DNA from 4 places in the Arthrobacter sp. A2-55 genome. Region 4 is predicted to be linked to each of the others. Evidence: riboswitches for the same ligand, from Rfam matches in the RefSeq annotation. Region 4 holds a riboswitch; each other region holds the start of a gene.

Region 1 (7,186 bases), on a different contig from region 4:
GCGCGGAAGCAATGTGTTCAACAATCTGCTCGCTCATGGCTCAAGTCTAGGCCACGGCACGCCACATTACGTGTGGAGAAGCACCAGGTCGTCCACGTGGACCACCTCGCGTTCATACTCCCGTCCCAGCTCCTTCGCCAGGGCCTTCGTGGAGCGCCCCAGCATCCGGGGCAGGTCCCCGCACGGGTAGTTGACCAGCCCGTGCGCTATGACATGCCCCGACAGGTCGGCGATTTCCACGGCGTCCCCGGCGTCAAAGTCCCCCGAGACCGAGACTATGCCGGCCGGAAGCAGCGACTTGTGGCGTTCGCACACGGCCCGCACGGCGCCGTCGTCAAGCACCAGGCGCCCGCGGATGTCGGCGAGGTGGGCAAGCCACAGCAGGCGCACGGGGCGCTTGTTGCCGTTGATGCTGAACCAGGTTCCCACGTCCTCCCCGGCGAGGGCTGCCGCGGCGTTGTCGGTGGAAGTGACCAGTGCCGGAATGCCGGTCTCGGCGGCGATGATTGCTGCCTGCACCTTCGTGGCCATGCCCCCCGTGCCCACGCCGGCCTTGCCCGCGCTGCCGATGACAATGCCCTCCAGGTCCTCCGGCGAGTCCACGTGGCTGATGCGCTTTGCCCCTTCCGACGGCGGGCCGTCGTAGAGCGAGTCCACATCGGAGAGCAGCACCAGGGCATCGGCCTTAATCAGGTGCGCCACCAGGGCGGCCAGCCGGTCATTGTCACCAAAGCGGATCTCGTGGGTGGCCACGGTGTCGTTTTCGTTGACAATGGGCACCACGCCCAGGTGCAGCAGGCGTTCCAGGGCCCGGTGGGCGTTGACATAGTGGCGGCGCCGGCTCAGGTCCTCGGCGGTCAGGAGCACCTGCGAGACGGTGACCCCGTGCCCCATGAAGGCCTGGTTGTAGCGGGCCATGAGCAGTCCCTGCCCCACGCTGGCGGCCGCCTGCTGGGTGGCCAGGTCCTTGGGCCGCCGGGCCAGGCCCAGCGGCATCAGCCCGGCCGCGATGGCGCCGGAGGAAACCAGGATGACCTCGGAGCCGGCGAGCCTGCGCGCCGCCAGGACATCCACCAGCTTGTTGAGGGCGGCATCGGAAATGCCGCCTGCAACCGAGGTCAGCGAGGAGGAGCCAACCTTCACCACAATCCGGGACGCCGTTGCGATCCCCTGCCGTGCCCCCGCAGGGGCGGCGGCTTCGGCCTTAGAGTTCATCGTCGTCGGATGCACCGCCGTCGGCGTCAAGGTCATCCTTGATGCCCAGGTTCCGGGCATGTTGGCGGTTGGTGGATTCGGTCCAAATGCCGGCCTTGCGCTCAGCTTCCAGCTCTGCGCGCGCGGCGGCCTTCGCGTCCCGGCGGTCCTGCTGCTCTTCACGCTTTTGGGCACGGGTGGGGCGGTCGCCCAGGTCAAGGAGGCGAAGGTCGGTGCCGCGCGGTGCGGCCAGGTGTTCGGCTCCGCCCATCATGGTGGGCTCCCAGTCGAAGACCATGGCGTCGTCTTCGCCGATCACCACGGTGTCCCCGGGGGTGGCGCCGGCCTTGAACAGGCCCGTCTCCACGCCTGCCTTGGCCAGCCGGTCCGCCAGGTAGCCGATGGCTTCCTCGTTTTGGAAGTCTGTCTGCTTCACCCAGCGCTCGGGCTTTTCGCCCAAGACGCGGAACAGCGGCTCAAGGTTCTTCTCTTCGCGCCGGATGGTGAAAGGCGTGGCGTTGACAGCGCGGGGCCGCAGCACCACGGGAGTCACCTTGGCCGGGGCGGCGGCAATGGCGTCGCGGGCAGCCTGGACAATTTCGGCCATGGCGAAGCCAAGCTGGCGCAGGCCCTCATGGCTGGCCGCGGAGACTTCAAAGACCCTGTATCCGCGGGCTTCCAGGTCACCCTTGACGAATTCGGCCATGTCGCGGCCGTCCGGGGAGTCGATCTTGTTCAGGGCCACCAGCTTGGGGCGCTCATTGAGCGGGACCACGTCGCCGTCGGCCCCGGCAAAGCTCATGTCCACCGCGTAACGGTCCAGTTCGCTTTCAATGACGGCCAGGTCTGACAGGGGGTCGCGGTCCGCTTCCAGGGTGGCGCAGTCCAACACGTGCACCAGCGCTGCGCAGCGTTCCACGTGGCGCAGGAAGTTGTGGCCTAGGCCCTTGCCTTCGCTGGCGCCCTCGATGAGCCCCGGCACGTCGGCAATGGTAAAGCGGATCTCCCCTGCCTGGACCACGCCCAGGTTGGGGACCAGGGTGGTGAACGGGTAGTCGGCAATCTTCGGCCGGGCCGCGGACATCGCAGCAATCAGGCTGGACTTGCCGGCGGAGGGAAAGCCCACCAGGGCGATGTCGGCAATGGACTTCAGTTCCAGGACGATGTCGCGTTCCTCGCCCTCGACGCCCAGGAGCGCAAAGCCGGGGGCCTTGCGCTTGAGCGTGGACAGTTGCGAGTTGCCCAGTCCGCCCTGCCCGCCGGCGGCGGCAATGAATTCGGTGCCCTCGCCCACCAGGTCGGCCAGGACGGTGCCGGACTTGTCCTTGACCACCGTGCCGTCCGGGACGTTGAGGATCAGGGACTCGCCGATCTTGCCGTCCCGCCAGTCGCCCATGCCGGGCCCGCCGTTGGTGCCGTGGCGGTGCGGGGCATGGTGGAAGTCAAGGAGGGTGGTGGTTTGCGCGCTCACGCGCAGGATCACGTCGCCGCCGTCGCCGCCCTTGCCGCCGTCGGGCCCTCCCAGCGGCTTGAACTTTTCGCGCTTGACCGAGACGCAGCCATGGCCGCCAGTCCCGCCGGATACGTGCAAAACAACCCGGTCAACAAAGCTGGCCAATGAATTCTCCTCGATTGATGCTGCCCTTGCGGACTCATTCTAGTCCGCGTATTAAAACACAGTGGAGCGAGCCGTGCGGCCCGCTCCACTGGTAAAAAAGCTTTGGTGTTAGACCGCAGCGGCGACGATGTTCACCACGCGGCGGCCGCGGCGCTGGCCGAACTCGACCGCACCGGCGTCCAGGGCGAACAAGGTGTCGTCCTTGCCGATGCCGACGCCGGCGCCCGGGTGGAAGTGGGTGCCGCGCTGGCGGACGATGATCTCGCCCGCCTTGACAACCTGACCGCCGAAGCGCTTGACGCCCAAGTACTGAGCGTTGGAGTCACGACCGTTGCGAGTGGAACTCGCACCCTTTTTATGTGCCATTGTAAAATGCCTACCTTTTGACTAAAAGACTGTTTAAGTTGATCGACGTGCCGAACGCGGAATTACGCGATCGAGGTGATCTTGACCTTGGACAGTTCCTGACGGTGGCCCTGGCGCTTCTTGTAACCGGTCTTGTTCTTGAACTTCTGGATGACGATCTTCGGCCCGCGAAGATCCTCCAACTTCTCAGCCGTAACCTTTACATTAGCCAGGTCCTTTGCGGCGGTGGTGATTGTTTCACCATCAACCAAGAGCAAAGCGGGCAGCTCAAGCGTGCTGCCGACTCCACCGGGGACGCGGTTCATGGTCACGTAGTCTCCAACGGAAACCTTTTCTTGACGGCCGCCTGCGCGGACAATCGCGTACACCACTGGGGAACTCACTTCTCTCGACGTTTATAACAAAGTATTGATGTGCCTCAACGCCGTGGACCTCAATGGAGTTCTACCATGGAGTGGTTGCCCTAGGTTGGCGTAAGCACCGAAGATCAAGAATACGCTAATTCCTGCCCCGGCCGCAAATGAGACTGGCCCGCTGTCCCGGATTCGCTGCGTGCCGGACAGCTGTCCGCGCGCATCAGCCCGTTTGAGAGGAACCATGCGCAACTACTCTAGCGCGCCTGGGGACGCGGCGCCCGTTCTGCGGGTGTGGCGCGCCGGTTTTTTCCGCAGCACCCCGGTGGCGTTAATCACCTGCCGGCCTTTCAGGCGTGCAGCCGTGCGGCGTCAAAGAAGTCCACCTCGTATTGGGCCGAGTGCACAAACGCCTCGCGCATGCGTTCGCGGTCCAGGGCAGATCCCCGGCGCGCGGCGGCGTCAACTATGCGCACGGCGGCCTCAGCGGCGTCGGCGAACGCCTGGTCGGCGTACGTTTCCAGCCACCTGGCGTACGGGTGCACGCCGTCGAACGCCAGGTAGTCCGCGTGCAGGACCCGGCCCACTTCGGCGTACAGCCAGTAACAGGGCAGCACGGCGGCCACCACTTCCCCGTAGCTGCCGGCGAACGCCGCGGCCTGCAGGTGGTCAACGTAGTGTTTGGTCACGGGGCCCGGGCCCACGTCCAGGGGGTGCCGGGCCAGCCAGTCGCCGTGCAGCGCCAGCTCCACGGCAAGGCAATTTTCTGCCCCCTTGGCCCAAAACAGCTGTTCCTCCGCGGTGGGGGCAAGGGCGCTGGCGCGCGCCAGCACGCGCGAGTAGCTGCCCAGGTACATGGCGTCCTGCGCCAGGTAGTACGCAAAGTGGGCCTCAGTGAGCGTGCCGGCCGCGAGGTCCTTGATGAAGCCGAGCTCAAAAATGGCCTTGCGTTGGGGCTCCACCTCGTCCCAGAGGCTCCTGCTGAACGCATTGCCCGCCGGTGGCGCCGCGTCCCAGAGCGAATGGAAGTGGTTGACCGGCCCATGGCCGTGCCCCACCTCGAGTTCGGCGGACGTTTCCAGCGCATCCCACAACCATCCCTTGGCGCGGCGCACGGACTCCGGCCAGTGATTGGTCTGGGCCTGGACAGTGGCCAGCGCTGCGGAGAGCGAGCAGCCCGTGCCGTGCGTGTTGGCGGTGTCGATGCGCAGTGCCGTGAACTCTTCCACGCTGCCGCCGGGTTCCACGAGGGCGTCCGGGCAGGCGCTGCCGGCCAGGTGGCCGCCCTTCACCAGCACGCGCACCTGTGACGTGGCGGCCAGGCGCCGGCCCTGCTCGAGCGCCGCTTCCCAGGAGTCCGCCTCGGCTTCCCCCACCAGCACTGCCAGCTCGGGCAGGTTGGGGGTCACCAGGTGGGCGTGCTGCAGGAGGTCCAGCAGGGCCAGGCGCGCATCCACCGCCACGAGGGAGTCGCCACTGCTGGCCACCATCACCGGGTCCAGCACCACCACGGCGGGCCGCGTGGTTTCCAGCCACTCCCCCACGGCGCGCATTACCTCGGGATTGGCCAGCATGCCGATCTTCACGGCGTCAATGGCAATGTCGTCCGACAGCGACTCAAGCTGCCGGCGCAGGAATTCCGCAGGGGGTACGTGGACCGACTGCACGCCCCGGGTGTTTTGGGCAGTCAGGGCCGTGACGGCCGCCATCGCGTACCCGCCGTTGGCGGCAATGGACTTGATGTCCGCCTGGATCCCGGCGCCGCCGGACGGGTCGGAACCGGCAATGCTCAGGACTCGCGGGTGGCGGCGCACCGTGGCTGCCGGCGTCGGGGCTGCTGCCCGGTCTCCGGTTGCGGGTTCGGACAAGGTGTTGACGATCATGGGGACATCCCTTCGCCGGTGCTGGCCGGGCAGGTTCAACGGGTTTTATCTCAGCCGGCCCTGCTGGCCTGGCACCCCGTGTCGCACCCCAGCCTAGCCCGCCCGCGTCCCCCTGGGAAAAATTGCGTGACGGAAAATTCCGGACCGGGCGTTTCACCCCGGCCACACGCCAGTATGCAGCGATGGCGGCTTTGCCCGCAGGCAAGCCGCCATCGCTGCATACTGACCGCACAGTCAGTGCAGTTGTGAGCCCTACAGCTCGGAGGCGGGAACCCCCACACCCAGCATGATGATGGGCTCCGGTGCCTTCTTGGCCGGTTGGGCCTTCGCAGCCTCAGCCCTGGGAGTGTCAGCCGTGGCGGCCCGCCCCGAACCGGCCGTTGCCGGAGCCTGGGCGCCAGCGGGCTCCGACGTTTCCACGGACATGTCGGCTCCGCCCTGGGCGCTGCGGGCGCTGCGGTTGCGCCGTGCCCGGCGGGGGCGGCCGTTCCCGGATTCTTCACCGGCCGCCGCATGCGAGCCGGCCAGTTGGTCAAGTGCTTCGGCAAGTCCGGCCAGGCGCTGCGCCTGCTCGGCATTTCCGGCGTGGGGCGTGTCATTGTGGTGCCCGCGGGGCAGCTCAATGGCTTCCCCGCCCAAGGTCACAATGGCGTTCTCCCCCAGGCTGGCGGGCAGCGCCTTGACCTCAACTTCCTCCACCTCGGCCGCCGGGGACGAGGCCCCAGCACCGGCGCCCACACCGGAACCTGCACCGGCGCCTGCACCGTGGTGGGCGGCGGCGGCAGCGGCGGCAATGTTCGCCAGCGCGGCCCGGGCCTCGTGGGCCTTTTGCACCTTCTGGGCCTCGGTGGCGCCGTCGGCCGGGTCATGCGAAAGCTCGACGGCGTCGGTCCCGTCTGCGTGCTCGTTGTCCAGGTGGGCCGGGCGGTTGTTGCGGTTGCGCTTTCGCTCACTGCGCGTGGAGCGGTTGGCCGTCCGTTCGTTTTCGCGGTGCTCGGGCCGGGAAGCGTGCGCATGGTGGGTGTCAACGGCCACGGTGTGAACGCGGCGGTGCTCCACCGGGATCTCGTGGGTGACCATGCCGCGGCCGGCACAGGTCTCGCAGAGCTCGCCAAAGACTTCCAGCAGTCCGGTGCCCATGCGCTTGCGCGTCATCTGCACCAGGCCCAGGCTGGTGACCTCGGCCACCTGGTGCTTGGTCCGGTCCCGGCCCAGGCACTCCACCAGGCGCCGGAGCACCAGGTCGCGGTTGGATTCCAGGACCATGTCAATAAAGTCAATGACGATGATGCCGCCAATGTCGCGCAGGCGCAGCTGGCGGACCACTTCCTCCGCCGCTTCGAGGTTGTTTTTGGTGACGGTTTCCTCCAGGTTGCCGCCGGAGCCGGTGAACTTGCCCGTGTTCACGTCAACCACTGTCATGGCCTCGGTGCGGTCAATGACCAGCGAGCCGCCGGACGGCAGGAACACCTTGCGTTCCAGGGCCTTCGAGATTTGCTCGTCGATGCGGTGGACGCCAAAGATGTCTTCCGGCCGGGTCCACTTTTCCAGGCGGTCCAGCAGGTCCGGGGCCACATACGTCACATAGGCCTCAATGGTGTCCCACGCCTCCTCGCCGGAGACGATCAGCTTGCTGAAGTCCTCGTTGAAGACGTCGCGAACCACCTTGATGGTCAGGTCCGGTTCGGCGTACAGCATCTCCGGCGCCAGGGTCTTGTGCGACGTGGCCCGGTTGTTGATGCCTTCCCACTGGGCGCGCAGCCGGTTGATGT
Region 2 (7,186 bases), on a different contig from region 4:
GGATGGCGTCGCGGGCGGATTCCAGCTTGGTGCGGCCAATGTCTGAGACGCCGTGGATCACCTGGCGCTGCAGGTTGCTCAGTTCCACGGTGTCGTCGTCAATGACGCCCAGGGTGCCCACCCCGGCGGCGGCCAGGTACAGCAAGGCGGGCGAGCCAAGCCCGCCGGCGCCGATGACCAGCACCCGGGCGTTCCGCAGTCGCTGCTGGCCCTCCAGGCCGATCTCAGGAATGAGGGCGTGGCGGGAATACCGCTCCATTTCCTCCCTGCTCAGTGCAGGGCCGGGCTCCACCAGCGGGGGCAGCGAGGCCGCACGGGTGGGGGTGAGCTGTTGGATCAGGGAAACCATGCTTAATACGATAGTCCGGCCTGGTCGGAAAGGATTGTTACCCACAGGTAGAATGGCAGGGATCCTTCCCGCAAGGTCATATGGGGAGGAATTGAGTGAAAGGCTCTCGCGATGACTTTGGACGCCTCCCCCGGAGAGCACAACACCCGCCGTGCCCCGCTCCCCAGACTGCCGCGTGACGAGCGCCGGGCGCAGCTGTTGGCATCGGCCCTGGAAGTTTTCGTCCACAACGGCTACCACGGCGCCGCCATGGATGAAATTGCCGAGGCCGCCAAGGTCAGCAAGCCCGTGCTGTACCAGCACTTCCCGAGCAAGCGCGAGCTCTACCTGGCCCTCCTGGACAGCCATCTGGCATCCCTGACCACCATGCTGCTTGCCGCACTGAACTCCACCTCGGACAACAAGCTGCGCGTGCAGGCCACCATGAAGGCGTATTTTCATTTCATGGCCAAGGACGACCAGGCTTTCCGGCTGGTGTTTGAATCGGACCTGGTCAACGACCCCGATGTGGCCGCACGGCTGGAAAAGTTCAATTCGGACTACGCCGACGCCATTGCCGGGGTCATTGCCGAGGACACCAAGCTGGCCCACCTTGAAGCCACGCTGCTGGGCCGTGCACTGGCCGGAATGGCGCAGGTCAGCGCCCGCTACTGGCTCGAAGCCAACGGCGACCTGGACATCGAAGTGGCCAGCGAGCTGGTCTACCGTTTAGCTTGGCGCGGAATTAGCCGCTTCCCCAAGGAACCGCAGCTCCCGTCGGCATAGAGTTTGCTTGTACTTTCATTTTGCACGTTTGCACCGAGGAGACACCTGTGGAAATCAAGATCGGCATCCAAAACATCGCCCGCGAAATTGTCCTCGATTCGGAGCAGTCGGCAGAAGACATTGCCGCACTGGTCTCGGAAGCCCTGGCCAAGGGCTCCGAACTGCGCCTCAAGGATGAGAAGGGCCGCATCGTCATTGTTCCGGGCAACGCCCTGGGCTATGTTGAACTGGGCGCCGAAGAGGCCCGCCGGGTTGGTTTCGGCGCACTGTAGGCCTTTTAGGCTTCATACTCCTTCCAGGAAAGAGGACCACTCATGGTTGCCTTGGTCATCATTGCGTTGACGGCCGGTGCCTTTGGTGCCATAGCCTGGGGCGTTGACAAGCACCGGACCACTTTTGGGGCACTGCTGCCGGCCGGCGCCGCCGTGGTTGCCGCCGAGCTGGTCTGGATGGCCACCATGGCATTGCGCCTCGACACCTCCCCCGCCACGGCCTGGATCCCCTGGATCCTGTCGATGGTGGTGGGCGGGGCCGTGGCGTCGGCCGTGGCCGGCTACGTGGGGCGCACCCGGCACGCGAAGGCCGTTGCGCGGACCAACGAAATCCTGGCGATGCACTAATTCCCGCCAGGGTTAGGCGCCGCGGCCCGCCTCCGTGCACACGCACAGCCGGTTCCCCTGCGCATCCGTGGCAATGACGAAGCGCGGCGCAGCGCCGTGGTCCAGCGAAGCCCCTGCGGCTTCGACGGCGGACAGCACCCCCGGGCTCTGCGAGTACGGCACGGTCACATCCAGGTGGAAGCGGTTGACATTGGGCGTGGCCGTCTGCTGAAACCACACGGACGGTCCGCGGCCAAACGGGTCCACCAGCGCACCGTCCTCCGCCTTGCGGTAGCCCAACGCGGCGCGCCACGTCTCTGAAATTGCGTCCGCATCATCCGTGTCAATGGCAATTTCCACTGTGTGCAGCAACTCCGGACGGGCCGCCGCGCCGGCCTCTGACGCCGCAGCGGAAATTGCCCGCGCAAGGGCCACGTCCCGGGCGGTCACCTTGGAGCCGGCGTCATGGGAGGTCAGGGCCACAAACAAGGTGTCGTAGCGCCAGTCGACGTCGGGGTGGTGGTTGGCTTCCTGCGCCAGCGCCCCGATCGCGGCAAACAGCTCCAGTGCCGCGGCCGACGTCGGGCACTTCAGTGCCGTGCGCAAGGCACCAAGGCCCAGGGTCCAGTCAGGCAGGGAGGCCAGCTCGGCGTCGATCTCGGGGCGGGTCAAAGCATCGTTCGCGGCCACGGCAGGCTCCTTCAAGATTCCGGTCTAAAGGTCCGGGCGGCCCTCCATGGCGGAGGACGCCAAGGCGTGGGCCCGCTTGGGAATGCGCCCGGCCCGTGATGCCAGTCTGCCACCGATCACGGCGTGTTTGAAGGCCTCGGCCATGCGCACGGGGTCCTGCGCCCGGGTCACGGCTGTGGCCAGCAGCACGGCATCACAGCCCAGTTCCATGGCCAGTGCGGCGTCGGAGGCGGTCCCGATGCCGGCGTCAAGCACCACGGGGACTGACGCGCGGGAGACGATCAGTTCAATGTTGTGCGGGTTCAGGATGCCCAGCCCCGTGCCGATGGGGGCGCCCAGCGGCATGACGGCGGCAGCGCCCAGCTGTTCCAGCCGCAGGGCCACCACCGGGTCGTCGTTGGTGTAGGCAAAGACCTTGAAGCCGCGGTTCACCAGCTGTTCGGTGGCCTCGACCAGTTCGACGGCGTCCGGCAGTAGGGTGTGCTCATCGGCGATGACTTCCAGTTTCACCCAGTCCGTCTCCAGCGCCTCACGCGCCAGTTCGGCCGTCATGACCGCCTCGCGGGCCGTGAAGCAGCCGGCGGTGTTGGGCAGCACGCGGATGTTGTTCTCGACCAGCAGCTCAAAAAGGTTCGTGCCGCCGCTGCCGCCGCTGCCCGGGGCGTAGCGCCGCATGGCCACGGTGGTCAGTTCGGTGCCGGAGGCCACCAGCGCGGCGCCAAGCCCGTCAAGGCTGGGCGCGCCGCCCGTGCCCATGATCAGGCGGGAGCCCAGCGGGACTCCAGCCACGATGAACGGGTCCGTTGCTGTCAGGGTTTCAGTCATGGTGCTTCACTTTCCTCAAGGTTTGGTGCGCGGGCGGCGCTGGCTTAGCCGCCCTGGACGGCCGTGACGACCTCGACGTCGTCGCCGGGTTCCAGCGTGGTGCCGGCCCATTGGCTGCGGGGCACAATGTTCTGGTTGCGGGCCACGGCCACGCCCAGCCGGCCGCCGTCGGCAGGCTGGCCGCTGGCCAGGATGGCCCGGCCGGTGACAGCCGTGACCAGGTGCGCCACGGTGGTTCCTTCGGCCAGCGGACGGGCCGCGCCGTTGAGTTGGATGGTGCTCATGGTGTCTCCTCAGGTTCGGTGTGGGTTGACTGCAATGCGGGCGAGAACCTGTCCGGGCGGAACTGCTCCCAGGCCAGGTCCGTGACTCCGCCCAGCAGCTGGCGGGTGATGTGGGCGGCAATGGCCGTCAGAAGGACGCCGTGCCGGAAGAATCCCGTGGCGATGATGAGCCCCGGGATGTCCCTGCCGTGAGGGCCCGGAACACGGCCCAGCAGAGGTGCGTTGTCCGGGGTGCCGGGGCGGGCGCGGGCCGTGGTTTCCATGAGTTCCAGTTCGGCCACGGCGGGCACCAGCACCTGGGCGTCTCGCAGCAGCTGGTGGACTCCCCCGGCGCTGACGCCGGCCGATCCGTCCTCTCGCATGGTGGCCCCGAGCACCACGGTGTTGTCATTGCGCGGCACCAGGTACACGGGCAGTCCGCGGACCAGGCCGCGGATGGTGGCCGTGGTGAGCGGGCGCAGGTGTTCGGGGACGCGCAGGCGCAGGATGTCGCCGTACACGGGGCGCAGAGGCAGCACCAGCCCGTCCGGCAGGCCCTGCAGCGTGGGGGCGGCCAGTCCGTTGGCCACCACCACCTCCCGGGCATGGACCTCCCGGCCGTCCTCCAGCAGCACGCCCGTCACCCTGGAGCGGGTGTCCGCCGGGTCCTCATGCAACAGCTCGACGGCGTTGCGCCGGATGGAGGTTTGCTCCTCGCGGAGCCGGCCGCGCTCGGCCGCCACCACATTGAGCTGCACGCGGATGGCCGTTGCCACGCCGCGCGGATCAACCTGGTGGTCCTGGGGTATCCGGAAGGCGCAGGAAATGTGAGGGCCCACCAGCGGTTCCTGGGCCCGTGCTTCACGGATGGACAGCTGTTCAACGTCCAGCCCGTGCGCCAGCTGGACTTCACGCAAGTCAGCCAGCGCGGCTCGGTCCGCAGCATCGGCACCCAACACAAGCGTCGGCGTCGTGCGGAATCCGGTGTCAGCGTGCCCGGCGGCCACCAGCGGCGCCACAAACTCCGGCCAGCGGGCCGCGGAGGCAAGCGTAAGCGCCAGCAAGCCCTCCTCCTGGTAATGGAGTTCGCTGACCGGTGCCAGCATGCCGGCCGCGGCAAAGGTGGCTCCCGTGGCCGGCGAGGGGTCGATGACGGTGACCGCATCGCCGGCCCGCTGGGCTTCCCAGGCGATGCCCAGGCCCACGATGCCCCCGCCCACAACGGCCACGTCGGTGGTGATGGTCTCCGGCACTGTGCGCGCCATTTTTGGGTCTCCTTCCCTACGCCGGCATGATCCGGATCAGGTTCCACGCCCTTGCGGGCGCCTGTCGGTCGGCGCAGTCGGCGCCCTCTCAGCCAGCTTTCCTGGCTCCCGCGGTACTGAACTAGTCTAGGAGATATGCACACCCCTTCGCTCACACATGACGCCATGCCCCTTTTCTCCGCCCTCGCCGAGCCGGCCCGGGACTCGCCCACTGTGGCCGGCGCCAGGCTGTATGTCTGCACTGACGCCCGCCGGGACCGCGGGGACTTTGCCGAGTTTGTCCGGGCGGCGTACGCCGGCGGCGTGGACATCATCCAGCTGCGGGACAAGTTCCTGGAGGCCGCCGAGGAACTGGAGTTGCTGGCTGTGTTGCGCTCTGTTGCGGAGGAATTCGGCAAGCTGTGGGCGGTCAACGACCGTGCCGACATTGCATCCCTGTCCGGCGCCCCCGTGTTCCATGTGGGGCAAAAGGACCTGCCGCTGCCAGCCGCCCGGTCCCTGGTGGGCCCGTCGGTGTCCGTGGGTCTCTCCAGCCACGACCGCCTCCAGGCCTCCGCCGCCGCCTCCAGCCACTTCGCCGACTACTTCTGCGTGGGGCCGCTGTGGGCCACGCCCACCAAGCCTGGCCGGGCCGCCGTCGGCCTTGACCTGGTGAAGCACGCCGCCTCCCTGCGCACGTCCAAGCCGTGGTTTGCCATCGGCGGGGTGGACCTTTCAAACGTTGACGCAGTGGTGGAGGCCGGCGCCTCCCGGATTGTGGTGGTCAGGGCGGTCACCGACGCTGAAGATCCGACGGCGGCCGCCCAGGAACTGCTGTCCCGCTTGCCTGCGCTGGGGTAGCGTCCGCGGCCGTTGCCCTAGACGAGCCCCGCGATCCCCGCCATCCGCGCCAGGACGTCCAGCTGCACGTCGAAGAGGGCTGCCGGGTCGTGGAAGGTTGACTTCCCGTATTGGCCAAACACCTCGAAGCTGACGGCGCCAAAAATCGCCGCCCAGGCCAGGACTCCGCGGGCCAGGGCGTTGTCATCCGCCGTGATGCCCCATTCGCTGCGGATGGCCTCGAAGTCCGCAGCGAGAAGGTGGCCGGGAACGGATTCCGCCTCTGTGCCGGCATGTTCTTCGGCTGGACCCGCGGGCGGTCCGCCAGCCCTGATGCCCGCAGTGTAGGCGCCCTCCAGGATGCCCACCAGCTTGGCGATGACGCGGGTGCCCGGTCCCGTTGTCTGGTCCGCGGGGGCGTCATAACCTGGCACGGGTGAGCCAAAAAGAAGTCCGTAGCGGGCCTGTTCAGCCAGGGCCCATGTTCGGACGGCCCGTCCCAACGCCCGGAACCGCCCCGAATAATCGGCCTCGGGAACCTTGTCCACGGCCGCATCCACGGCGTCTCCCAGTGAATTGTAGGCATCCACCAGCAGCAGGGTCAGCAACTCGTCACGGCTCTCGACGTAGCGGTAGACGGCGGAGGAGACCACGCCAAGGTCGCGGGCCACAGCCCGCAGCGACAGTCCCGCCGCTCCGTGGACGGCCAGGTGGCGGCGGCCGATCAACAAGATCTCATCCATGGTCTGGAGCCGTGCGCGCTCCCGCGGTGTTTGTGCCATGCCCTGATTTTGAACCATTGTGAGAGCGTCGTCAACTTTAGTGAGCAGTGCTCTTGACATTGGCGATCCCCTGTTTGACACTTAATTTTAGAGAGCACCGCTCTCTAATTCACAAATTCCGCTCCACAGAATCGAGACCACCATGGACGCCGTCAAGGTCGTCACCGGCGCCGGGCCCGTCGGCTGGACCGTTGCCACTCAACTCGCCGAAGCCGGCCAGCACGTCAGGGTCCTGACCCGTTCCGGTTCGGGTCCGGATCATCCGGGCATTGAAAGGCTGCGCGTGGACGTCAGCCACCCGGGGGCACTCCGGGCGTCACTTGCCGGCGCCGACGCCATTTTCCATTGCGTTCATGGTTCCAAATACAACGCCGAAACATGGCGGCGCGAGCTCCCGGCGGCCGAGCAGGTGGTGCTGGCGGCGGCGGGCGAGGGTGGCGCCGTCGTCGTTTTCCCGGAGAGCCTCTATTCCTACAGCCAGCCCAGCGCCGTCATGGCGGAGGACAGCCCGCGCCTGGCCGAAGGCGGAAAGCGCGGCGTACGGACCCTCTTGCTGGCAGCCCGGGCGGCCTCCCCCACGCCCACGGTCAGCGTGGTGGCCTCGGACTTCTTCGGCCCGCAAGTCCGCAACGCCCATGCGGGCGAGCGCATGGTCCCGCAGCTGCTTCGGGGACGGCGAGTGTCCGTGGTCGCCCGGGCGGATGTGCCGCACTCGTTTACCTACGTCCCGGACCTCGCCGCGGCCATGATCAGGGCAGCCGCCATGCCCGGCCTGTGGAATTCCGTGCTCCACGCCCCCACCAACCCGGCGCTGACGCAGCGCGCCCTC
Region 3 (7,186 bases), on a different contig from region 4:
AAATTGCCATTGAGGTGTCCGACTTCCATGAAAACAACCAGCCGGCGGGCAGCCGCGAGATGATTCCCGAAGTGACCTTGAAGAAGGCAGCAGTGCACCACGCCGTCAAGGAAGGCGGGGAATGAGCATCGCATCCCTGGCGCCGCTCGCCGTCGTCCTGCCTTTCCTGGGCGCAGCCCTGGCCTTTGTGCTGATCCGCCAGCCGCGCATCCAGCGCCGGGTCAGCCTGGGCACGCTGGCCGTGACCCTGGCACTGGAAGTGCTGGTGCTCGCCTTTGTCTGGCAGTCCGGCCCCGTGGCAGTGCACCTGGGCGGCTGGGCGCCGCCGTTCGGGATCGTCATGGTGGCGGACCAGTTCTCCTCGCTGCTGCTGGTCATTTCCTCCGCTGTCAGCCTGGCGGTGCTGGCCTATGCGTCCGGCCAGGGCGCGGCCGACGGCGAGGAAGGCGGGCCCCTGTCTGTTTTCCACCCCACGTACCTGATCCTGGTGGCCGGCGTGTCCAACGCATTCCTGGCCGGTGACCTGTTCAACCTGTATGTGGGCTTTGAGATCCTGCTGACGGCCAGCTACGTGCTTATGACGCTGGGCGGAACCGGATCGCGCATTAGGGCGGGGATCACCTACGTGGTGGTCAGCGTGGTGTCCTCGCTGCTGTTCCTGATAGCAATTGCCATGATTTACGGCGCCACGGGAACCGTCACCCTGGCCGACCTGGCCATCAAGCTGGGGCAGCTGGACCACGGGACCCAGCAACTGCTGCACGTGCTGCTGCTGGTGGCCTTTGGCATCAAGGCTGCCGTCTTTCCGCTCTCCTTCTGGCTGCCTGACTCCTATCCCACGGCGCCGGCACCCGTGACGGCGGTGTTCGCCGGGCTGCTGACCAAGGTGGGCGTCTACGCGATCATCCGCACGGAGACCCTGCTGTTCCCCTCCGACCATTTCAACACCGTGCTGATGTGGGCGGCCCTGCTGACCATGCTGGTGGGCATCCTGGGTGCGCTGGCCCAGACGGACATCAAGCGCATGCTCTCCTTCACCCTGGTGAGCCACATCGGGTACATGATCTTCGGCGTCGCGCTCTCATCAGTGCTGGGCCTGGCCGCCACCATTTTCTACATCATCCATCACATCACCATCCAGACCAGCCTGTTCATGGTGACGGGACTGGTGGAGCGCCGCGGCGGCACCTCCGCCATCTCGCGGCTGGGCGGGCTGGCCAAGCTGTCCCCCCTGCTGGCCGCGCTGTACTTCATCCCCGCCATGAACCTGTCCGGCATCCCGCCGTTTTCGGGATTCCTGGGGAAGCTGGGCCTCTTGCAGGCCGGCGTGGCGGACGGCTCGCCCATGGCGTACGTGCTGGTGGTGGGCGCCGTGGCGGCCAGCCTGCTGACGCTGCTGGTCATGGCCCGCGTGTGGAACCGCGTGTTTTGGCGCAGCACGGCCGACGCCGAGGACCCTGACCCCGTGCTGCTTGCCACGGCCCCGGACGCCTCCGGCAGGCGGAGCATGCGGGCGCTGCGCACCAGCAGGTATGTTGACGCCACCGAAGGCCGGTTCGCCGGGGAGAACGAGATCCCGATCCTGCCGAAAATGATGGTCTACTCCACCCTGGGCCTGGTGGTGCTGGGCGTGGCGCTCAGTGTATTCGCCGGGCCATTGTTTGAGCTCAGCCAGCAGGCGGCGGACGCCATGCTTGCGCGCACGCCCTACATTGCGGCCGTGCTGGGGGCGGGTGCTCCATGAGGCGGACCGTGGACGCTGTGCGCAAGCGCCGCACGTGGCAGCGGCTGCCGCTGCTCATTTGGCTGGTGGTGGTGTGGGGTGCCCTGTGGCAGGACTTCAGCCCCGGCAACCTGGTTTTTGGCCTGCTGATTGCCCTGGGGGTCTCGCAGGCGTTTTATCTGCCTCCCGTGGAATTGAGCGGCCGCTTCAACGTGCTGCACGCCCTGGTGTTTGTGATGTGGTTCCTCAAGGAAGTCACGGTGGCCAGCGCCCTGGTTGCATACTGGGCTGTGGCGCATGGGCCGCGCATCCGAAATGCCGTCATCGCCGTCCCCCTCCGCAGTCATTCGGACCTGCTCATGACGGCCACCGGCCACGTGCTGTCGCTGATCCCGGGGTCCCTGGTGGTTGAGGTGGACCGCGGCACCGCCACCTTGTACATGCACGCCATGAACACGCCCACGGCCGAAAGTGTGGAGCAGGCCCGGGCCGGGATCCGGGACATCGAGGCCCGGCTGATCCGCATCATGGGCAGCCGCGAGGAACTTGCCGCCCTCACCGTTGAGATTCGAGATAACCACGCCCCGAGGGAGGAACCATGACGGGACTGGGAACAGTGGGCGTAATTGTCGCCGTCGTGCTGTCCCTGGCGGCGGCAGGCACCATTTACCGCATCGCGGCCGGGCCGTCGCTGCTGGACCGGGTCATCGCCGCGGACGTCCTGCTGGCCATTTTCGGCGCCGCCCTGGCCACCGACATGGCACTGAAGCACCACACGGACAACCTGGCGCTGCTGGTGGTCCTGAGCGTGGTGGGATTCATTGGCTCCGTGACGGTGGCCCGCTTCGTGGCGCACCGCAAGGAGGAAGCATGAACGTGGTTGATGTGCTGACGGCCATCTGCCTGCTGGGCGGGGCCGCCATGAGCCTGGCCGCAGCCGTCGGACTGCTGCGGTTTCCTGACCTGATGAGCCGCATGCACGCCGCCACCAAGCCGCAGGTGCTGGGCCTGTTCCTGATGCTGGCCGCCGTGGCGCTGCAGCTGCAGGCCTGGTCGCTGCTGCCCGCGCTCCTGGTGGCCTGGCTGTTCCAGCTGCTGACGGTGCCGGTGTCCGCTCACATGGTGGGCCGCGCCGGCTACCGCACCAAGCACCGCCGCCCCGAACTCCTCACGGTGGACGAGCTCAATGACGTGGTAGAGGCCGTTGTGGAAGAAGGCGGCGCCTAGACCTCTTCGGGGTGCTGGTTGAAGCGGGCAATGGCCTTTTGGGTGGTGCGCCCGGCCAGGACCTGGATGATGGCGGCCACGGCGGAGGAAACCAGGGCAAAGGTGAGTGCCGAGCGGAGGCTGTTTTCCAGATTGGCTCCGTCCTTGGGCGGCTTGTTGCCGGTGCTCTTTTCCCACGCGGTGTCAACGATCTTGCTGGCCACAAACCCGGCAGCCACGCTGACGCCCGTGCCGAGCAGCTTGAACACGATATTCACAAAAACACTCCTTGGGGTGGGGCGGGGTGACGCGGTGGTGGACCTGTTGCTAGCCTAACCGTTTGCCCTCGACAGCGGTCAACGCTGAGGGAAAATATGGACGGGCCATTGCCGCGCCGCCCCTCCAAGCCAAGCACGACGGCGGTGGGCCGCCCGCCCAGGGCGCCCCGCCGCCGTCGTGCGTCATCAACATTCGCCGCCAACCGGCCGTGCGGGTAGACTAAAGCCGCAATTCAACACGACAGGGGAGCGTCATCCCGACCCGGGAACCGGCGCTGAGAGTGCGGTTCGCCGCAGACCCTCGAACCTGCTCCGGCTAGTACCGGCGAAGGGAGTCGAGTTCTCTTCGGCTGCGCGGAAATACCGCCGCGGCCGCCCCTCCTGAAAAGGAGGAAACATGAGCAAGTCAGTCGCGGGCAATTCCGCAAACTCCAAGTCAGCACCCAAATCCACGTGGCGCGTGGTGGACATTGTGGTGGCCTCCGTGCTGTCCGTGGCCGTGGGCGTCGTCTTCTGGCTGTGGTCCGCCGGCTACGGCGTGATCGCCGCTTTCACCGTGGCCTTTCCGCCCCTTGCCGGCCTGTACGGCGGCGGCTGGCTGATTGCCGGCGTGATCGGCGCACTGGTGATCCGCAAGCCCGGCGCCGCACTGTACTGCGAGATAGTGGCCGCCATTGTCGAGGCGCTCTTGGGCAGTTCCTTTGGCTTTACCGTGCTGCTGTCCGGCCTGGTCCAGGGGCTCGGCGCGGAAGTGGCCTTTGCCGCCTTCCGCTACCGCCGCTTCACACTGCCCGTGGCACTGCTGGCCGGTGCGCTGGCGGGCGTGGCCATGGGCATCAACGATTCGCTGGTCTACAACGTGGTGTGGGACTTCCCCTGGAAGCTGGTCTACACCGTGTTCGGCGCCATTTCCGGGGCTGTGCTGGCCGGGTTGCTCTCCTGGCTGGCAGTGCGCGGGCTGGCCCGCACCGGCGCCCTGGCCAATCTGCCCTCCCGCGGGGCTGCCACCGAACCGGTGGTGTAGGGAATGGCCCGCCAGCCGGGCCGAGGTGCCCCGGCCCGGAGTGCCCCGGCACTGAGCGCCCCGGGCCGGAGCGCCCCGGCGCGGGTCAGTGCCCGGGGGTGGGGCTGGCAGCACGCAGGCCGCCCGGCCAAGGCCATCCACGATCTTGACCTGGAGATCGCACCCGGCGAACGGGTGCTGCTGCTGGGACCCTCAGGCGCCGGCAAGTCCACGCTTTTGCACGCCCTGGCAGGTGTGCTGGGCGGCGAGGAGGGTGCCGACGAGTTTGGCACGCTCCTCATTGACGGCGCGCCCGTGGCGGAATCCCGCGGCCGCGCCGGGCTCATGCAGCAGGACCCCGACGCCCAGGTGGTCCTCTCCCGCATTGGCGACGACGTGGCCTTCGGTGCGGAAAACCTGTCCGTGCCGCGGGAGGAAATCTGGCGGCGTGTACCGGAAGCCCTGGAACAGGTGGGGCTGAAGTTGCCGCTGGACCACTCCAGTTCCGCCCTGTCCGGCGGGCAAAAGCAGCGGCTGGGCCTGGCCGGGATGCTGGCCATGCGCCCCGGGCTGCTCCTGCTGGACGAACCCACCGCCAACCTTGACCCCGCCGGCGTGGTGGACGTCCACGACGCGGTCCGGCGCAGCCTCGATGCCACGGGGGCCACCCTGGTGGTGGTGGAGCACCGCGTCTCCGTCTGGCTGGACGTGGTGGACAGGATTGTGGTGCTGGCGCCCGCGCGTGCCGGGGAGCCGGGCGGCGTGCTGCTGGACGGCGCCCCCGCGGAGGTCCTGGCCCAGGCAGCCGGCATGCTGGCCGCCGCCGGGGTCTGGGTGCCGGGCCGGGTTCCCGCCGTGCGTCCGCGGACTTTTTCGGCCACGGACGACGCCGGTTCCCACCTACTGCTCGACGCGGAGGCCCTGGCCGTCTCCCGGCAGGCCGGGACGCGACGGCACCCGGCCGTGCCGGCCGCCGTCGTGCCTTGCGTGCGGATCTCCGCGGGGCAGGCCCTCAGCGTGACCGGGCCCAACGGCGCCGGGAAATCAACGCTGGCCCTCACCCTGGCCGGGCTGCTGCCGGCCGTGGGCGGGCGCCTGGAAGCCAGCCCGGCCCTGGCCCGTGGTGCCGGCAGCGCGCCGCTGAAATGGCGCGGGCGGGAGCTGATCAGCCGGATCGGCTATGTGTTCCAGGAACCGGAGCACCAATTTGTGACGGGCACCGTGCGCGATGAACTGCTGTTTGCGCCGCGGCTGCTGGGCCGGGGGGAGGCCTCCGCGGACGGGCTGCTGGAGCGGCTGCGCCTGGGCCACGTGGCGGACGCCAACCCCTTCACGCTGTCCGGGGGCGAAAAGCGCAGGCTGTCCGTGGCCACCGTGCTGGCTGCCGGTCCGCAGGTGCTGGTCCTGGACGAGCCCACCTTCGGCCAGGACGCCAACACCTGGGCCGAGCTGGCCTCGCTGCTGACCGAACTGCTCGACGCCGGCACTGCCGTGGTGTCCGTGACGCACGACTCCGCCTTCACCCAGGTGTTGGGAGGGGCCCGGCTGGTCCTCGGCTCGCCCGTGGACCCTCCTGTTGAAGTTCGAGATAACCACGTGCGGATGACCCTGCCGGCGGCCGAGCCGGGGGCTGAGCCGGGGGCTGCACCGAAGCCCGTGGCGGAGCCTGTGTCGCAGACGGGGGTGCGGAGATGAGCGTGGATGTTCTTGCCGCCCCCCGGTCGAACGCCTGGCTGGCGGGGGCGAACCCGCTGGCCAAGCTGGGCGCCGCCATGGCCATCACCGTCGCCCTGCTCCTGAGCGTGGACTGGGTGTCTGCCACGGCGGCCCTGGTGCTGGAATGCCTGCTGCTTCCGCTGGCCGGCCTGGGCGCCTCCTTGTTGTTGCGTCGGGGCTGGCCCGTGTTGCTGGCCGCCGTGGTGGGCGGCTACGGCACGGCGTTGCTGGCACCCAAAACGGGCGAGGTGCTCCTTTCGGCAGGGCCGCTCCTGTTCACCACCGGTTCCGTGGAGTCCGGTGTGGCCATTGCGCTGCGCGGCCTGGCGATCGCCCTGCCGGGGATCATTGTCCTGGCCAGCACCGATCCCACCGACTTGGCGGACGCGCTGGCCCAGAAGCTCCGCCTGCCGCACCGCTTTGTGCTCGGTGCCCTGGCTGCGATGCGCCTGGTGGGCCTGCTGGTGGCCGAATGGCAGACCCTCGGCATGGCCCGCCGCGCCCGCGGGGTGGGCAGCGAGCCCGGCTTCTTCAGCGGCCTGCGCGCGTCCCTGGGGCAGGCCCTGGCGCTTCTGGTCCAGGCCATCCGCAGGGCGTCCCGACTGGCAGTCACCATGGAGGCCAAGGGCTTTGGCGCCGGGCCCCGCACGTGGGCCCGCGAATCCGTCTTTACGCGGCGCGACGCCGCGGTGGCGGCAGGGGGATTGGTGATGGTGGCCGTGTCGGTGGGGGCCGCCGTCGTGCTGGGAACGTGGAATCCTGTGTTTGGCTAACCCTCCGCCGAGACAGCGGATCAACGCCGAGACCGGATGGAATATCCTGCGGATCTCGGCGCGCATCCGCTGTCTCGGCGTTGCGCACGGAATGTCCGCAGGGGGAGTACCGTAGTGGGAGACGGTTTGCGAATTAGGCCGCCGAATAGACTTATCGCATGCAATGGCTAATCTTGGCCTACAAAGTACCAAATTGCTGTAAAGGTCACGAAATGCCTGCAAAATATGCGTCCCATGATATAAAAGTGTTATGACTCAAGTGGCTGCAGAAACCGTCGGTGTATTGGTCCGCGACGCCCGGAACGACAAAGGCTGGACCCAGCTGGAACTCGCGGCGCAACTGGGCACCAGCCAGAGCGCGGTGGCACGCATGGAACAGGGCAAGCAAAACCTTAGCCTGAAGATGATCCAGCGCATGGAATCCCTGCTGGGGCGAAACATTGTCAACGTGGGAAATTCACCCAAGAACGTGGTGACCCACCTGCGC
Region 4 (7,186 bases):
CCCTGGTCAAGGACTTCCCGGTGACGGCCGGGGCCATCCTGCGCCGGCACGTGGGCGACATCAGCGCCGTCGCCGACATCACCGTCTCCATCCCCCGCGGGCGGACACTGGGTCTGGTGGGGGAGTCGGGCTGCGGAAAGACCACGCTGGGCCGGCTGGTGGTGGGACTCGACGTGCCGACGGGCGGGAAGATCCTGTTCCGCGGCCGGCGCATTTCACAGCTGCGCGGCCGGGAGGCCAAGGAGGGGCGGCGGAACGTGCAGTTCATGTTCCAGGATTCCTACGCCTCGCTGGACCCGCGCATGCGCGTGCGCTCCATCCTGCGCGAGCCGCTGGACATCCAGCACGTGGGGACCCCCCGTGACCGCAATGGGCGGGTCGATGAGCTGCTGGCCGCCGTCGGGCTTCCCGCCCGCGCAGCCGAGAGATACCCGCACGAATTTTCCGGCGGGCAGCGCCAGCGCATCGGCCTGGCGCGCGCCCTGGCCCTCCAGCCCGGGCTGATCGTGGCTGACGAGCCCGTTTCCGCGCTGGACGTGTCCATCCAGGCCCAGGTGCTGAACCTGATGAAGGAGCTCCAACGCGACCGCGAGCTGACATATCTGTTCATCAGCCACGACCTGTCAGTGGTGCGCTACCTCTCCGACGTCATTGCCGTCATGTACCTGGGCCGGATGGTGGAGGTGGGGCCGGCTGCGGAGGTCTACTCGCACCCGCAACACCATTACACGCGCGGGCTGATCGACACCATTCCCATTCCGGACCCGGTGGTTGAGCGCCAAAAGGCCAAGCTGGGCGTGCGCGGTGAACTGCCCTCCGCCATGAACCCGCCCAGCGGCTGCCGGTTCCGCACCCGCTGCCCCATGGCGCAGGACATTTGCGCGAGGGTGGTCCCGCCTCTGCAGCCCGGCGGCGGATCGGACCCCATGCCTGCCGCCGAGGTGGAGGCTGCCGTGGCTTCCGCCGCAGCCCGCGGAACCGTTCCGCACATGACCGCCTGCCACTTTCCCATCAACGGGCACTCCGCCGCCGACACATTGGTTGAGGGAGCAGTCTCCCCGGTGGCGTAGTGGGGGGTGTCCGTTCAATGCCCTGTCAGGCCCATCCGGTACCCTGCTTGAATGACAAAACCCCGGATCGTGTTCGTGCACGGGATCGACGGCTTCGGAGCGGCAGCCTGGCCGGTCCAACACCGCCTGGCCGGGCGCTACGATGCCCTCTTCCTCAAGCGCACCGGCTTCGACGCGGCGGCGCCTCCCTTGCCCACCGAATATGCCGCGGATGTACGAATGGTGCTTGACGCGCTCGACGGCGGCGCCCACCTGGTGGCCCACGCCCAGGGTGCCATTGCCGCTGTGATGGCTGCCGTGGAGCAGCCCGGACTGGTCAAGTCCCTGGTGCTGGTGGAGCCGGCACTGCTCTCGCTCACCACTGAATTGCCCGCCACCAGCGCCTATCGTGAGCACCTGGAACCGCTGTTTTCCCGGAGCGCCACGATGACTGACGCTGCCTTCTCCGCCGAATTCCGCAGGCTGACGGCGTCCATGGCCGGCCCGGGCGGTGCCGGACCCGGCATTGCCGGTGGCGGAGCGGGGCTGCCGGGCCGGCTCCCGGGCCCCGGGCCGGTTGAATCCTCGGCGCGGATCGCCGCCCGCATTCACCTTCAGGCACCGCTTTGGGAGGCCCCCGTGCACATTGTCCCCGGGGTGCCCACCCTGGTGCTGACCGGCGGGTGGGAGCCGCTCTATGAGGAGATCGCGGACTACCTCGCCGCCACCGGTGCCCGCCACGAAGTCACCGGCGGCGGGCACCGGCCGCAGGATTCCGACGCGGGGGCGGCCCTGATTGAGGAATTCATCGCCGGCCTCGAATCCGGCCTCGAATCCGGCTTCGAGGCCGGCTCCGGGGACGGCAGCTAAGCGGGGCTGCCGACTTGGTGTGGGATCTGTCTGATTTCCGGTTTTTGATGATGTGGTGGTTTTGGGCAGTGGTGGGGCCGGCCTTGCTGCCGGTGGGGTTGCATGTTGGGTTCCTTGGCGGCTTTCGGGTTTAGTTCGGGGATGCGGCGCACGACCAGCTGCCCGGGGATCCGTCCCGGGGATCCGTTCGGCCTTCGTCCTCGGGGAGAACGGGGTGAACGGGATCTTGGCGACCTCGCGGCGCCCTTGCGCAGGCGCTGGGCGATGATCACCGGTGCGGCGTCTTCCCCGGACGGTGTCGCGAACAAGGGCGCCGTCCGGCCCAGGCGCATCACCGGGACCAGGCCCGGTCTGCGGCACCGGATTCTCCTCGTCAAAGGAAACTGACAGGGCCGCACGGCTGTGGGACATGTGCATCCGCGCGATGCCCTCTTTTAGGTACGAAGATTTGACCGTGGTAGCCGTACCTCCCTCTAAATGACGGGCATTTCGTGTCTAAAACGCCGAGCAACCCCGCGGCCCACCGGTGGATCACGGCCAAGGCGGGGGGCCGCCCCCCGCCCGGGATGGTCCACCGTGGCGCCGGCCACCTTGTTGCCCTGTCGCCGTTCGCCGCATGGCCGCAGAATGGAAGGACGGCAGCAGTGCGGCAGTATCGAGGAGCAAACAATGCGGAATGTCATCCTGTACATGTCAATGTCCGTTGACGGGTTTGTTGGCAGCGTCCGTGAGCATCCGGGGATGGCAGTCCCCGAAGGCTCTGCGTTGAAGCAGTGGAAGCTTGAGGGGATCAGCAAGGCCGGTGCACATCTCATGGGGCGTGTCACCTACCAGGAGATGTCGTCGTTCTGGCCCACCTCGCAGGACCCTTACGCATCGCCAATGAACGACATCCCCAAGGTCGTGTTCTCGGCCACGCTCCGCGACGACGAGGCCACGTGGCCGCAGACCAGGGTCGCGCGCGGCGACCTCGCCACCGAGATCGCCGCCATCAAGGCAGAGCCGGGCCCCGACGTGATCGTCTGGGGAGGTGCCGGGCTTGCCGGCGGGCTCGCCGCGGCGGACCTGATCGACGAGTACCGCCTCCTGGTCCAGCCGATGGTCCTGGGGCGCGGCCAGGCCCTGTTCGACCGGCTTTCGGAATCACGGCATCTTGAGCTGGTTGGGAGCACCCCCTTCCCCAGCGGCGTCGTCGTCCAGGTCTACCGGCCGCTGAGGGGCTGAAGCGGGTCACCCACGTGGCGCGTTCGGAAGGCCGAAGCGGTCGTCCAGCCCCGATCGGCGGCGCTAGGGGCGGGGAACCACCAGCTCGGGGAGGTACACCGTGGCCCCGGCCGCCCGGAACTCGGCGCTCTTGGCCGCCATGCCGCCGGCGATCAGCTCCTGCTCCGCCGTGTCGCCGTAGGCGTCCCGAATGTCCTGGCTGATCCGCATGGAGCAGAACTTGGGGCCGCACATCGAGCAAAAGTGCGCCGTCTTGGCCGGCTCGGCGGGCAGCGTCTCGTCGTGAAAGGCCTCCGCCGTCGCCGGGTCCAGGGACAGCGAAAACTGGTCCCGCCAGCGGAATTCAAAGCGGGCCTTGGACAAGGCGTCGTCACGGTCCCGCGCACCCGGGTGGCCCTTGGCCATGTCGGCCGCATGCGCCGCGATCTTGTAGGTGATGACGCCTGTCTTCACGTCGTCCTTGTTGGGCAGCCCCAGATGTTCCTTGGGCGTGACATAGCAGAGCATGGCCGTCCCGTACCGGGCGATCTCCGTGGCACCGATCGCCGAGGTGATGTGGTCGTAGCCCGGGGCAATGTCGGTGACCAGCGGGCCCAAGGTGTAGAACGGGGCGCCGTCGCACAGCTCCTGCTGGCGCTCCACATTCTCCCGGACCAGGTGGAAGGGAATGTGGCCGGGCCCCTCCACCATGACCTGCACGTCGAATTCCCAGGCCCGCCTGGTCAGCTCGGCCAAGGTGTCCAGCTCCGCAAACTGGGCGGCGTCGTTGGCGTCGGCCGTGGAGCCCGGGCGCAGGCCGTCGCCGAGGGAGAAGGCAACATCGTAGCGGGCAAAGATCTCGCACAGCTCGTCAAAATGGGTGTAAAGGAAATTCTCCCGGTGGTGCGCCAGGCACCAGCCGGCCATGATGGACCCCCCGCGGGACACGATCCCCGTGACCCGGTTGGCCGTTAGCGGGACGTAGCGCAGCAGTACACCGGCGTGGATGGTCATGTAGTCCACCCCTTGTTCGCACTGCTCGATCACGGTGTCGCGGAAAATCTCCCACGTGAGCTGGTCCGCCTCGCCGTTGACCTTTTCCAGGGCCTGGTAGATGGGAACGGTGCCGATCGGGACCGGGGAGTTGCGGATGATCCATTCCCGCGTGGTGTGGATGTCGTCACCCGTGGAGAGGTCCATGACCGTGTCGGCGCCCCACAGCGTGGCCCATTGGAGCTTGTCCACTTCTTCGGCGATGGAGCTGGTGACGGCCGAGTTGCCGATGTTTGCGTTGATCTTCACCAGGAAGGCCCTGCCGATGATCATGGGCTCGGACTCGGGGTGGTTGATGTTGTTGGGAATGATGGCCCGGCCGGCCGCCAGCTCGCGGCGCACCAGTTCCACGTCGCAGTTTTCGCGGAGCGCCACAAAACGCATTTCCTGGGTTACGACGCCGGCCCTGGCGTAATGCATCTGGGTCACGGTGCGTCCCTCACGCGACCGCAGCGGCGCCCTCCTCGTACCGCGCCATTCCGCGGAGGCGGCGCCGCGCCGCTGGGCCGAGCGACCGTCGTCGAGCAGTTCGCGCGCCCGGCCCTGATAGTTTTCGCAATCCCCGCGAGCCGCAATCCAGGGGTCGCGCAGCGGCGGCAGTCCGCGGACCGGGTCGCTGCCCGGGCCCGCTGTCCGGTACACCTGAAGGGGCGGATTCTCCCGGCCTGGCGCCGAATCCTCCAGTGCAATGGACGTCACAGGGACCCGCAGGCCGTGGTCGGGGTCAGTCAGCCAGGACAGCGTGTGGGCAGGGCTTTGTTCGGTGGAATTCACAGGGTGGTGCTCACTTCCTTCGCCGGCATTACCCGGACAGGTTCAACGGTCCCGGGCAGCTGCAGCCCGTGTCTCAGCCCCTGCTTCGGGGCTCCCGTGTGGTCAAGATTGAAGGTACACGAGAAGAGGGTGTCGGTGTCAAGCCGTAGGATCGTTCCATGCTGGAAATCCGTCCCGCGGCGCTGAGTGAATTCTCGCTTTTGCCTGCCCTGGAAGCGGACGCGGACCAGGCATTTGCCACCCTGGACCCGCCGTTCCCTCCGGGGGCGCCGGCGGACTTTCCGCCGCCCGGCACTGCGGAATCCTATGCGGGCGCGTTCCACATCATGGTTGCCGGGAGGCCCCCCGTGGGCTTTGCCCGGCTGGAAATTGTCGATGGCCAGGCGCACCTGGCCCAGCTGGCCGTCAGCCCCGAGCATGCCCGGCAGGGGATCGGGCGGGCGCTGGTCATGGCGGCCAAGGCGTGGGCCCTTGAGGCAGGATTCCGCGCGATGACGCTGTGCACCTTTGCCGAGGTGCCCTTCAATGGCCCGTTCTACACCAGCTGCGGCTTTGCCGAGCTGGCCGACCGGGCGCTGGCCCCTGAATTGCGCCAGCTGCGCCGCGAGGAAGCAGCGCTGGGGCTCGACGCCATGGGCCGGCGCGTGGCCATGTCCGCCGAACTTCGCTAGGAAATCCCCGCCCCAATTCCCCACGGCACAAATGGGTCATCTGCCCCATGCCTCCGAAGCGCTGCGGCCCTATGCTGGCCGGACCAGGGCAAAAAAGGGAGACGGCCATGAAGACAACCACACCACGGGAATGGGCAGAAGCGGCGGAACTGGAAGCCATCCAGCCGCCCGACACCGCAGAACACTTTGCCGGCTACGCGGTGGTCGGGGTGCCCTTTGGTTCCGGCCATTACCTGGCATTCCGGCGCTTCCCCACAAGTTCGGTGGGCCCGGGGTACCGTGCCGTATGGCTGCGCACCCCCGCCGGACAGTGGACGATTTACGCAGATGCCCCGCCGGAGCTCAGCTGTGCCCGATACTTTGGCGCCGCCCTGGCGCGGGCCGCCACCGCTCCGGTCAATGCCGAGTGGACCGGGCCCGCGGCACTCACGGTGCGCGTACCCGGCGTGGTGCAGTGGGAACTGGAATTCGGCGCAACGTGGGTCACGCGGGCTGCAACGGCAACGGCCCTGCGATTTCCTGCCGCACTGTGGCGCCGGGACGGTGTGGTCAACGCCATGGCCGCCATGATGGGGCCAGCGCTGGGTGCGGGACGGATGAAACTTGCCGGGATTGTCCCCAACGGCCAAAGTTTCCAGGCCAGGCCGCTGCGGATTTGGGCCGTCACGCGCAGCCGTGCCGCCATTGGGGGCAAGGACGCGGGCACCCTGCGGCCGCTCCCCGGCCAGGCACGCCTGGGCGATTTTTGGCTCCCCCAGCGGGGCCTGTTTGCGGCGGACCTGGGCATCAGGTACCCATCCACCGCGGCACCCCACCACATACCGGATCATGAAAGGGCGGCGCAGCACCATGAGCATCATTGAAACCATTCCCGAATCGGCTGCCGCGGGACCCGTGGCACAACTGTATGCCGACGACCTCAAGGCCATGGGTTACGTTCCCAGCCACACCCGCGCCATGGCCCTGAATCCCGAGGCGCTTGCTGCCTGGCGGGCGCTGCAGGCGGCCATCGCCGGCTCGCTGGGCGTGCGGCGCTACGAGCTGGTGACGCTGGCCGCTGCACGCGGCCTCGGCTCCGCCGCATGCCTGCTGGCACACGGCCTCAAGGCACTGAAGTTCATGCCGGCGGAGCAGCTGGAGCGCGTGGCACGCGACTACCGCACCGCCGGCCTCCCCGCGGGTGAGGTGGCCATGATGGACTTCGCCCTGAAGCTCAGCACCGCCTCCGCCACCATGGACGACGCCGATTCCCAGTCCCTGCGTGACGCCGGCTTCAGCGACAGGGAGATTGTGGACATCGCCCTGGCTGCCGCGGCCCGCAACTATTTCAGCAGGGCGCTGCACGCACTGGCAGTGGACGTTGACGTGCCTGCCGGACTGGCGCCCGGGCTGCAGGACGCCCTGCTCGCACCCGTGGGCGGGGCGGGGCGCCCGGCACTCCCGGCGGCCGCGGGACCGGCAGCGGCCGGCACTTGAAACCGGTGCGGAACCTGCGCCCGCCGTAGAATGGGGGTGTGGCGGCACAGGATTTCGGCGGCTCCTTCCGGTCTCCCACGGCCCACGGGC

The links. A riboswitch is a leader RNA that binds a small molecule or an ion and turns the genes downstream of it on or off. The one in region 4 is predicted to bind thiamine pyrophosphate.
Region 1: linked by a shared signal. The riboswitch ahead of thiD (bifunctional hydroxymethylpyrimidine kinase/phosphomethylpyrimidine kinase) and the one ahead of thiC (phosphomethylpyrimidine synthase ThiC) in region 4 are both predicted to bind thiamine pyrophosphate.
Region 2: linked by a shared signal. The riboswitch ahead of thiO (glycine oxidase ThiO) and the one ahead of thiC (phosphomethylpyrimidine synthase ThiC) in region 4 are both predicted to bind thiamine pyrophosphate.
Region 3: linked by a shared signal. The riboswitch ahead of LPN03_RS04505 (ECF transporter S component) and the one ahead of thiC (phosphomethylpyrimidine synthase ThiC) in region 4 are both predicted to bind thiamine pyrophosphate.

Annotation. Positions count from the first base shown of each region.
Region 1 is NZ_JAJLOZ010000001.1:126,651-133,836, forward strand. It holds gene LPN03_RS00585 (glutamate-5-semialdehyde dehydrogenase) at 1-37, opposite strand, end outside; gene proB (glutamate 5-kinase) at 67-1,215, opposite strand; gene obgE (GTPase ObgE) at 1,205-2,812, opposite strand; gene rpmA (50S ribosomal protein L27) at 2,921-3,178, opposite strand; gene rplU (50S ribosomal protein L21) at 3,241-3,549, opposite strand; gene thiD (bifunctional hydroxymethylpyrimidine kinase/phosphomethylpyrimidine kinase) at 3,882-5,414, opposite strand; TPP riboswitch at 5,405-5,503, opposite strand; gene LPN03_RS00615 (Rne/Rng family ribonuclease) at 5,667-7,186, opposite strand, start outside.
Region 2 is NZ_JAJLOZ010000056.1:20,025-27,210, forward strand. It holds gene moeB (molybdopterin-synthase adenylyltransferase MoeB) at 1-349, opposite strand, end outside; gene LPN03_RS14835 (TetR/AcrR family transcriptional regulator) at 461-1,114, shown strand; gene LPN03_RS14840 (DUF3107 domain-containing protein) at 1,162-1,386, shown strand; gene LPN03_RS14845 (hypothetical protein) at 1,429-1,734, shown strand; gene LPN03_RS14850 (4a-hydroxytetrahydrobiopterin dehydratase) at 1,747-2,403, opposite strand; gene LPN03_RS14855 (thiazole synthase) at 2,428-3,228, opposite strand; gene thiS (sulfur carrier protein ThiS) at 3,273-3,512, opposite strand; gene thiO (glycine oxidase ThiO) at 3,509-4,756, opposite strand; TPP riboswitch at 4,753-4,877, opposite strand; gene thiE (thiamine phosphate synthase) at 4,922-5,596, shown strand; gene LPN03_RS14875 (TetR/AcrR family transcriptional regulator) at 5,614-6,357, opposite strand; gene LPN03_RS14880 (NAD-dependent epimerase/dehydratase family protein) at 6,500-7,186, shown strand, end outside.
Region 3 is NZ_JAJLOZ010000009.1:47,438-54,623, reverse strand. It holds gene LPN03_RS04535 (Na(+)/H(+) antiporter subunit C) at 1-125, shown strand, start outside; gene LPN03_RS04530 (Na+/H+ antiporter subunit D) at 122-1,744, shown strand; gene LPN03_RS04525 (Na+/H+ antiporter subunit E) at 1,753-2,325, shown strand; gene LPN03_RS04520 (monovalent cation/H+ antiporter complex subunit F) at 2,322-2,597, shown strand; gene mnhG (monovalent cation/H(+) antiporter subunit G) at 2,594-2,950, shown strand; gene LPN03_RS04510 (DUF4235 domain-containing protein) at 2,947-3,207, opposite strand; TPP riboswitch at 3,441-3,558, shown strand; gene LPN03_RS04505 (ECF transporter S component) at 3,605-4,231, shown strand; gene LPN03_RS04500 (ABC transporter ATP-binding protein) at 4,235-5,905, shown strand; gene LPN03_RS04495 (energy-coupling factor transporter transmembrane component T family protein) at 5,902-6,699, shown strand; gene LPN03_RS04490 (UDP-N-acetylglucosamine 1-carboxyvinyltransferase) at 6,950-7,186, shown strand, end outside.
Region 4 is NZ_JAJLOZ010000045.1:1,280-8,465, reverse strand. It holds gene LPN03_RS12965 (ABC transporter ATP-binding protein) at 1-1,070, shown strand, start outside; gene LPN03_RS12960 (alpha/beta fold hydrolase) at 1,122-1,919, shown strand; gene LPN03_RS12955 (dihydrofolate reductase family protein) at 2,589-3,143, shown strand; gene thiC (phosphomethylpyrimidine synthase ThiC) at 3,207-4,949, opposite strand; TPP riboswitch at 4,947-5,057, opposite strand; gene LPN03_RS12945 (GNAT family N-acetyltransferase) at 5,108-5,620, shown strand; gene LPN03_RS12940 (hypothetical protein) at 5,728-6,483, shown strand; gene LPN03_RS12935 (carboxymuconolactone decarboxylase family protein) at 6,470-7,096, shown strand; partial or broken gene LPN03_RS12930 (HD-GYP domain-containing protein) at 7,135-7,186, shown strand, end outside.